One region of the Sphingomonas aestuarii genome, then DNA from elsewhere that is predicted to be linked to it. Evidence: predicted binding sites of a transcription regulator. Region 1 holds the regulator's gene; the other holds the start of a gene.
The links. The regulator LexA, encoded in region 1, represses DNA repair genes until DNA is damaged. The targets are predictions, from matches to a motif close to GTTCCNCNCTTGTTCT.
Positions count from the first base shown of each region.

Region 2: the regulator LexA is predicted to act here: its motif matches at 2,833-2,848, upstream of recA (recombinase RecA).

Region 1 covers NZ_JBTKVV010000001.1:250,276-255,292, forward strand. The annotation lists gene ACX0GZ_RS01285 (molybdopterin molybdotransferase MoeA) at 490-1,680, shown strand; gene lexA (transcriptional repressor LexA) at 1,738-2,400, shown strand; gene ACX0GZ_RS01295 (ComEC/Rec2 family competence protein) at 2,778-4,979, opposite strand; gene gltX (glutamate--tRNA ligase) at 5,008-5,017, shown strand, end outside.
Region 2 covers NZ_JBTKVV010000001.1:409,735-414,751, forward strand. The annotation lists gene ACX0GZ_RS02145 (dicarboxylate/amino acid:cation symporter) at 1-552, opposite strand, end outside; gene ACX0GZ_RS02150 (glutathione S-transferase family protein) at 592-1,218, opposite strand; gene recA (recombinase RecA) at 1,684-2,757, opposite strand; gene ACX0GZ_RS02160 (response regulator) at 2,879-3,229, opposite strand; gene ACX0GZ_RS02165 (hybrid sensor histidine kinase/response regulator) at 3,271-5,017, opposite strand, start outside.

The DNA of each region.
Region 1 (5,017 bases):
ATTGAGCCGCCGATGTTGAAAGTTACATGGTCCGAAAGATGCCACGTTGGCCCTATAGCAAACTGGACGATCATAAAAAGCAGCCATGCACTGGATAGATTCGCATCGCGAAGGCGATGATACGTCATTATCGTCAGGGCAATCGAAGCAGAGACCGCGACGAGAAAAATAAGCCACGCGGGAATGCCGATTTTCACCGACAATAACGCTACGCAAGTGATTGCCTCAAGCACTGCCGAACCAACCCGGTAGCGCGACCTCTCTCCGTAGCGTGTCATATTAATCGGCATCAATGACAGCCTAAGATATGATCCGTCCGCTTACCACCCAAAAGCGGACGGGGTGCTAATCCGGGCCGATGATGCTACCCGGCATCATCATGCCGACCTCAGCCATCATATCGCCTATCTTTCCGCCGCCTGCTTCGAAATCGCCCTGCTGGATAGCGCCGACCTTTAACCGGTGTTTTCCGACTGGAGGCACCCGTCCATGAGCGCTCCCACCCTCCTCCCCGTTCGCGAGGCGCAGGATCGCCTGCTCGCGCTCGCGCCCTCGATCGCCACCGAGCATGTCACGCTGAACGCGGCCGCCAATCGCTGGGCGGCGATCGATGTGATGGCGCTTCGCACCCAGCCTGCTGCCGATCTGTCGGCGATGGATGGCTATGCGGTTCGCTTCGACGACCTGCCTGGACCGCTCGCGGTGATCGGCGAAAGCGCCGCCGGGCGGCCCTTCGCAGGAAAAGTCGATGCCGGGCAGGCCGTCCGAATCTTCACCGGCGCAGCCCTGCCCGAGGGAGCCGACACCGTGCTGATCCAGGAGGACGCGCGCCGCGACGCCGACACGATCACGCTGACCGGCGACGGCCCCGCCGCGCGCGGCGCGCATGTCCGCGAGCGCGGGCGCGACTTCCGCCAGGACGAACGGCTGATCCATGCCGGCGATCACCTCACCCCGTCGCGGATCGCACTCGCCGCGATGGCGGGTCACGGCACCGTTCCCGTCCACCGCCCGATCCGCGTCGCGATCGCCGCGACCGGCGACGAACTCGTGCCGCCGGGCGTGCCGCTGGCCGACGGGCAGCTTCCCGAAAGCAACACCGCGCTGCTCGTCGCGATGCTTGCCAATTTGCCCGCAGAGGCGATCCAGATGGGCATCCTCCCCGACGATCGCGCGATCCTGTCCTCCACCTTCGCTCAGGTCGATGCCGACATCCTGGTCACCACCGGCGGCGCATCGGTCGGCGACCACGACCTCGTCCGCCCCGCGCTTGAGGACATCGGCGCAAAGCCCGATTTCTGGCGGGTAGCGATGCGCCCCGGCAAGCCGATGATGGCCGCGCGCGTGCGCGAAACCGTGGTGCTGGGCCTCCCCGGCAATCCGGTGTCCGCCTTCGTCACCGCAACGCTGTTCCTCGCGCCGCTCGTCCGCCACATGTCGGGGGCCGCCGATCCCTGGCCGCGCACGGTCAAGGCGACGCTGGCCGACGCGATCGGCCCGACGGGCACGCGCGCCGACCATCTGCGCGCGCATCTGAAGGACGGGGTGGCGACACCGCTCGACCAGCAGGATTCGTCGATGCTACGCGCGCTTTCGCATGCCAATTGCCTGATCGTGCGTCAGGCGAACGCGCCGGGGGCCGAAACGGGCGAAACCGTGGAAGTCATACGCATCGCTTGACTTGGGCGCACGCGTTGCCCATAAGTTCCGCGTCTGTTCCGACGGAGGGCTTTGGGCATGCTGACCCGCAAGCAACACGAACTCATCTGCTTCATTTCCGACCGATTGAACGAAACCGGCGTGTCTCCCTCGTTCGAGGAGATGAAGGAGGCGCTCGACCTCAAATCGAAATCGGGCGTTCACCGCCTGATTTCCGCGCTTGAGGAACGCAAGTTCCTGCGCCGCCTGCCCAACCGCGCCCGCGCGCTGGAAGTGCTGCGCATGCCCGAGCGTGCCGAGGCCAAGAAATCGCCCAAGGAACGCACCGCCGTCGCCCGCAGCGTGCCGACGCCCGCCAACGACGTGATCGAGGTGCCTTTGCACGGCCGCATCGCCGCCGGCGTCCCGATCGAGGCGCTGGAGGGCTCGCAGATGCTCCCCGTCCCCGCCGCGCTGCTCGGCTCTGGCGATCATTATGCGCTCGAAGTCGCAGGCGATTCGATGGTCGAGGCCGGGATTCTCGACGGCGACTATGCGCTCATTCGCAAGGCCGAGACCGCGCGCGACGGCGACATCATCGTCGCCCTGATCGACGAGAATGAAGCGACCCTCAAATATTTCCGCCGCGAAGGCGCGATGGTCCGCCTCGACCCCGCCAACCGCAGCTATGACCCCCAACGCTACCGCCCCGATCAGGTGCGTGTTCAGGGCAAGCTGGCGGGGTTGCTGCGGCGCTATTGACGGCCGCATCACCGCGGAAGAGATCGCAAATAACAACCTTCGATAAAGGCGAAGCTGGCTCGCTTTATCCCGCTTCGTCATTGCGAGCGTAGCGAAGCAATCCAGTGACGCGCGTGCCAACACTGGATTGCTTCGCTACGCTCGCAATGACGACATCGGTGTGATGGGTGGCGCGGGTCGATGGCGTGGCGCCCGATCCGTAACCGACCCTCCATCCACCTTGCCAACTTCGGTTGCGTGCCAGAACGCGGGGGCGAGTTCGTCGTGAACGTCTTGGGAACTGCGAAATCAGGTTGAGCATATCGCGGGATACCCTAACCAATGACGGCCCGTTCCTGGGCAGCGACAGTCTGAGCGTCCGTTACTCTGAACCGCCGTTATCCGAAGTTCGATCGTCGCTTCTTGGCTGAGATTCCGCCGACCCCCCGCCGCTCCCGCCACGGCGGCGCGACCTTGGGCGGGTTCAGCCAAGGATGATCGGTCCCCCGCCGCACCGTCGTCACCCGCGGTCCGGCAAAGCTGATCGCGACCCCGCCGGTCTCGCGCAGCGTCCAGCGATCGAGTTTCAGCCAGCGGGGATTGCACGTCCTCGGCAACCGCCGTTCGCTCACCACGATGTCGGCTTCCCGACACACCCGCGCCATGTCGGCAATATCGAGGTGATAGCTGCTGCGCGTCGCCGCGATCCGCCACACCCGGTCGCCGCGCCGGTAATCTGCGATACAGATATCGGGCGAACACGCAGCCCCCGGCAAGGCCGACAGCGCTCCCAATTCCCCATCCCACCCCGCATTCTCGCCCAGCGTCGACCGCACATAATCGCCCGCCCGGTCGCGCAGCAGCGCCATGCCGCCCTCGGGCGACCGCAACGCCAGATGCCGCCCGTCGCCCGTCACAAGCAGATCGGGCTCAGGCGTCGCCAGAGTCCAGATCGCGCCGACAAGGACCGGCACCACCCCCCATTTGCGATGCGCGCCTTTCCACAACGCGATCCACAATCCGCCCGCGACCATGATCGCATAGGCCTCGGCGGGCATGCCGGGGATCAGTGCGATCGACCCTGGCGTGTTGGCGGTGGTGTGGGCGATCCAGATCAGGAAATCGAGGTTGACCCCGACCAGCCACCACAAAGGCGCGCCCAGCCCCGCCACGTCCAGCAGCAACGCCAGCGCCTCCAGCGGCATGATGACGAAGGTCGTCAGCGGGATCGCGACCAGATTGGCGATCACGCCGTAGATCCCGGCCTTGTGGAAATGATACATCGCGATCGGCGTCAGCACGATTTCCACCGCCAGGCTGGTCAGGAACAACGCCAGCAAACCGCGCCCGATCTTGCGCACCCAGTCTTCGTCGCGCCGCATCACCAGCGCGCGCATTCGGGGATGTTCGTTGAGCGCAATGATCGCGGTGACGGCCGCAAAGCTCATCTGGAAACTGGGGCCGAGCAGGCTTTCGGGCCACATCAGCAGCACGACGAACGCACCCGTCGCGACCAGCCTCAGCGTCAGCGCCTCGCGCCCGATGACGAGCGCGGTCAGCACCAGCAACGCGGCGATGCAGGACCGCACGGTCGGCACTTCCGCCCCCGTCAGCCAGGTATAGCCGACCGCCGCCACAGCCCCCGCGCCCGCCGCCAGCACCGGCAACCGAAATCGCAAGGCCAGCCCCGGAAACAGCGCCAGCAGGCGCAGCGTCACCACCATCGCCGCGCCGACCACCGCCGTCACATGCAGCCCGCTGATCGACAACAGATGCGCGAGGCCGGAACGCCGCATCGCCTCGGCATCCTCCTCGCTGATCGCGCCGCGGTCGCCGGTCGCCAGCGTCGCCGCGATCGCGCCTGCCGATCCGCCAACCCGTTCGCGCACATGCGCCGACAGACGCGCTCGCATCGTGCCCCCGTGCTGGTCGGCGGGGCTCAGCACCTCGATCTCTCCAAATGCGCGACCGGTTGCGCCCAGCCCGTCGAACCAGGCCACCCGCTCGAAATCATAGGCGCCGGGGACGGCAGGCGGCGCGGGCGCCATCAACCGCGCGCTCAGCCGCAGCACCGCGCCGCTGGCGATGCCGTCGACCATCGCCCCCTCGGCCACATTGACGCGCACCGTCGGCGGCAGATCGGGCGCATCGATCGGCGCGATCCGCAACCGGACCATCGCCCTCGCGGGCAACGCCTCCACCCGTTCGACCGTGCCGGTGAAATTCGCCACCACCGGGCGCGCCAGCACCGGTTCCGCGACCCGTTCGGCGCGAAACCAGATCAGCGCGCACCCGAACGCCAGCGCCAGTGCGCCGACGCCCAGCGCCCGCATCGCGCGCCCGCCGCGCGGCAGCATCAGCGCTCCGACGCCCAGCGCACATCCGATCAGGATCACCGCGCTCCACGCTGCGGCATGCGGCAATGCGAACCATAGGACCACACCGGTGCCGGTCATCACCGGCAGCCACAGGATCAGTTGATCCCGTTCGACCTCCAGCCAGCGTTCGACGCGTGCGTTCAGACGCTCGGCCCGCCCCCGCAACCCGATTTGAAGCCCCCGTTGCCCCGTGCTAGGGGCCTGACCGGCAGTCCTTGCCATCAATTGCAAATCCTGGGAGCAAAGCCGCTTGGGCGCAA
Region 2 (5,017 bases), 160 kb from region 1:
GATGCCGAAGAACAGGGCGAAGAACATGACGGCGAGAATGTCGTTGTTCGACATCGCCGCGAACACATTGTTGGGGACGATCGCGAGCAGCGCGTCCATGCCGCTCGGCGTATCGGCGCTGCGCGACAGGATCGCACCCGCGCCTTCGCGCGCGTCGGCCAGCATCGCCTGAGCCATTGCCGGATCGACCCCATCGCCGGGCCGCAGGATGTTCACGAAGAACAGCGAGATCGCGACCGCGATGGTGGAGGCAAAGATGGTGAGCGCCAGCGTGCGAAGCCCGACGCGCTTCAACGACCGGATTTCGCCCATCTCGGCGATGCCCACGACCAGCGCGGAGAACAGCAGCGGGATCACCAGCATGAACAGCAGGCGCAGGAACAGCTGACCGATGGGGCCGGTGACGTTGGAGGTCACCCATTCGACCCAGGGCGCATCGGCGACGCTGGCATGAACGATAAGCCCTGCGATCAGCCCTAGCGCGAAGCCGATCAGCATCTGCATTTGCAGCGTCAGACCGCGCCTTTCCGTCGCCTTTTCAATCCCGTCCATTCACGTCCCCCGACTCGCGCTCACCGGCGCTTCGACCCCTCACGCATAGGCATAGGGCCCACCCTTGGCGAGGGCCGCCTGATAGGCTGCGCGCGCATGGATTTTCTCCAGCCAGGCGATGGTCGCGGGACGTGTTTCGTCGAGGCCGCCACGCGCGCACGCGGCCTCGAGCGGAAAGCTCATCATGATGTCGGCCGCCGTCATCTCGTCGCCAGCGAACCACGGGCGCTGCGACAATTCGGATTCGATATAGTCGAGATGGACGTCGATCATCGGTTGCAGCTTTTTTTGCGCCGCCTTGCCCAGAATCGGGATGCGCGCGAGCACCAGCTTCACCAGCAACGGCGGCATCAGCGATCCTTCGGCATAATGCAGCCAGAAGCGCCAGCGCCGGGCATTGTCGCGGTGCGACGGGGGGCCGAGGCGTCCATTGCCGCGCTCGACCAGATATTCGACGATCGCGCCCGTCTCGGCGATCACCGCGCCGTCATCCTCGATCACCGGCGATTTGCCGAGCGGATGGACGCGGCGAAGTTCGGACGGCGCGAGCATCGTGACCTTGTTCCGCTCATAGCGCTTGACCGTATAGGGCAGCCCCAGTTCCTCGAGCATCCACAGCACGCGCTGCGACCGCGAATTTTCGAGATGGTGGACGGTGATCGTCATGCGAATGCTCCCCAAAGGCGTCGTTGTTGCCGGGATGACATATTCGTGCGCGGCGGGCGAGTGGGTTGGTGAGGCGAAAGGCAGGAAGATAGTTCGCGCAAAGACGCGAAGGCGCGAAGCGGGTGGTTCATGCGGAGGTGCTGCGCGCGGACGAGGAGCAGGAGGGGTTTTCACATAGAGGCGCAGAGAGAAGAATGCTGTCGTGAAACGGCTTTCCCGATGCGAGTCCTGTGCTGGTGAGCGAAGATTCTCGAAGCCGCTCCGCGCTCCGCGCTCCGCAGCAACATAATCAACTTTCTCTGCGCCTCATTCATGTCCTGCGCCTCCGCGCAAAAACCCCTTCCCCTTACTCTTCGCGCCTTCGCGTGAACGACGCTTTTCCTATCCCGAAAAACAAGAAAGGCGGGAAGAGCCGTCGCTCTCCCCGCCTGTTCCAACTTCTTCGCTTCGAACGACGACCAGCGCTTACGCGTCGTCGTCCTCCGCATCCGGTCCGGTCATCATTTCCTCGGCGACCTTCTCGGTGCGTGCGCGGATCGCCTTTTCGAGCTTGTCGCACAGCTCGGTATTTTCCTTGAGGAACGTCTTGGCGTTCTCGCGGCCCTGACCGATGCGGATGCTGTCATAGGAGAACCAGGCGCCGGCCTTTTCGACCAGGCCAGCCTTGACGCCCAGGTCGAGGATTTCGCCGATCTTCGACACGCCTTCGCCGTACATGATGTCGAATTCGACCTGTTTGAACGGCGGGGCGACCTTGTTCTTCACCACCTTCACGCGCGTCGAATTGCCGACCACATCGTCGCGGTCCTTGATCGCGCCGGTGCGACGGATGTCGAGGCGAACCGAGGCGTAGAATTTGAGCGCGTTCCCACCGGTCGTGGTTTCCGGATTGCCATACATCACGCCGATCTTCATGCGGAGCTGGTTGATGAAGATCACCATGCAGCGCGAGCGGCTGATCGACCCGGTCAGCTTGCGCAAGCTCTGCGACATCAGGCGCGCCTGCAAGCCCACATGGCTGTCGCCCATTTCACCCTCGATTTCGGCGCGGGGCACGAGGGCGGCGACCGAATCGACGACCAGCACGTCGATCGCGTTCGAGCGCACCAGCGTATCGACGATCTCCAGCGCCTGTTCGCCGGTATCGGGCTGCGACACGATCAGCTCGTCGATGTTGACGCCCAGTTTCTTGGCATAGACGGGATCGAGCGCATGTTCGGCATCGACGAACGCCGCCGTGCCGCCGGTCTTTTGCGCCTCGGCGATGACGTGCAGCGCCAGCGTCGTCTTGCCCGAGCTTTCGGGGCCGTAGATTTCGATCACGCGACCGCGCGGCAGACCGCCGACCCCGAGCGCGATGTCGAGCCCGAGCGAGCCGGTCGAGATCGCCTCGACCTGCATGGTTTCCTTCGAACCCAGCTTCATCGCCGAGCCCTTGCCGAACGCGCGGTCGATCTGCGCGAGTGCGGCGTCGAGCGCCTTTTGCCGGTCGGTGGTCGCTGCCATTTGTCCGTCGATTACCTTTAGGGATGCCGCCATTTTGTGTCTCCGGATGCGTAGAGGAAGACGATCACGCGTTCAACGTGATTGGCGGTGTATATGATTTGTTCTTGCGGAACAAGAGGGGAACTTTACGCCCGCTCTTTTCCTCTTCGGGAGCCTAAAGCGACCCGAGCGCCTTTTCGACCGCGTCCATCGTGAACGGCTTGGCGAGCGTCGGGCGGTCGCGGTGATCGGCGGCGATGGTGTCGCCCGATCCGCCGGTCGCGAACACGAACGGCACACCTGCCTCGGCCAGCTTGTCGGCGATCGGGAAGCTCTGCTCGCCGCCGCGCAGATTGACGTCGAGGATCGCGGCATCGATGCCGCCGGCCTCGATCACTGACAATGCGCCATCGACGCTGTCGGCGGAGCCGGCAACCTTGTGGCCGAGGATGTCGATGAAATCTTCGAGCATCATCGCGATCAGGGGTTCGTCCTCAACGATGAGGATATTCTGCTGGTTACTCATGCGCGGCGGTATTTGGCACGAAGCGGAACCTTCGCCAAGCCTCATTTCGCGTTCAGAACGTCTCGCGCGGCTTCGGCAAGTTGCTGGACCGAAAAGGGTTTCGGCAGAAATTCGACATTGTCGAGGTCGATCGAGCGGCGCAACTGCTCCTCGGCATAGCCCGACATGAACAGGACCGGCAGGTCGGGATAGCGTTTCCTTACCTGCGCGACCATCGTCGGGCCGTCCATGATCGGCATGACCACGTCCGAAATGAGCAGGTCGGGCCGCGTCCCCTGCTCCAGCCATTCGAGTGCGGCCTCGCCATGTTCGGCGGTGACTACGCTATACCCCTGACGCGACAGCGCGCGTTCGGCAACGGCACGCACCATATCCTCGTCCTCGACCAGCAGGATCGTGCCGGTGCCCCAGACCGCACCCGTCGCCACGCGAACGGTGTGGACGGGCTTTACCGGGGTGTCGACCGCCGAATGGACGGGGAAATAGATGGTGAAGCGCGCGCCGCCCCCGTTCACGTTTTCGGCAAAGATGTATCCGCCCGACTGTTTGACGATGCCATAGACGGTGGAAAGCCCCAACCCGGTGCCCTTTCCGACTTCCTTGGTGGTATAGAAGGGCTCGAAAATCTTGGGCAGCGCGTCGGGCGGAATGCCGGTGCCGGTGTCGGTCACGATCAGCGCGGTGTAATCGCCCAGCGGCAGCACGTCGTCGGCCATGTCGCGCACCGTGGTCGCTGCCAGCGAACAGGTTTCGATCGTCAGCGTGCCGCCGCCGCTGGGGTTCTTGGTCAGCATCGCATCGCGCGCATTGACCGACAGATTGACGATCACCTGTTCGAGCTGCCCCGGATCGGCGCGAACCGACCCCAGCCCGCGGCCATGCTTGACCTCCAGCTTGACGGTTTCGCCGAGCAGGCGTTTCAGCAGGTTCGACACTTCGGAAATCACGTCGGGCAATTGCAGCACTTGCGGGCGCAAGGTCTGTTGCCGCGAAAAGGCGAGCAATTGCCGGGTCAGGCTGGCGGCGCGATTCGAATTGGCGCGGATCTGCTGGATGTCGTCATAATCGCTGTCGCCGGGCGAATGGCGCATCAGCATCAGGTCGCAATGCCCGATGATCGCGGTCAGGATGTTGTTGAAGTCGTGCGCGACCCCGCCCGCAAGCTGGCCGACCGCCTGCATCTTGGTGGCCTGCGCGACCTGGCGCTTCAGTCGGGTTTCCTCGCCCTTGTCATGGATCGACAGCAGCACGGCGGCTTCGCCCAAGCCCCGCGCGCCCGCGATCGTCACGTTGACGGTCTCGTCCGGGTGATGCTTCAGCCGGATCGCCATGTCGGCGGCATGCGCGGCGCCATTGGCGAAGCGGCGGATCGCATCGCTCAACGCCGCCTTGTCCTCGCGCACCACCAGATCGCCGGGATAGAGCGGCGGACGCTTCGCATCGATCGTCGCCGCGCGGAAGAACGCGTCGTTCATGTGCAGGAACCGGCCTTCGCGATCGACCAGCGCGAGCGGCGCGGGCAGCAGCGAGATCAGCCCGCGGACATGCGCGGCGGCATCGCTGTCCAGCACCGGGGCGGCGACGCGTTCCTCGTCGTCGATCAGCGCGACCAGCATCGGCGCGGTGTCGCCCGCGACGAACGGAAGTTGCAGCAGGCGCAGCGGATTGCCCGCATCGCCTTCGCGATCGAAGCGGATCAGCCCGGCGCTGTCGGTGCGCAGGAACTGGCCGAACTCGCGGCCCTCCATCGCCGCTTCGCTGTGGCCCATCGCGCGCGTGCGGAACACG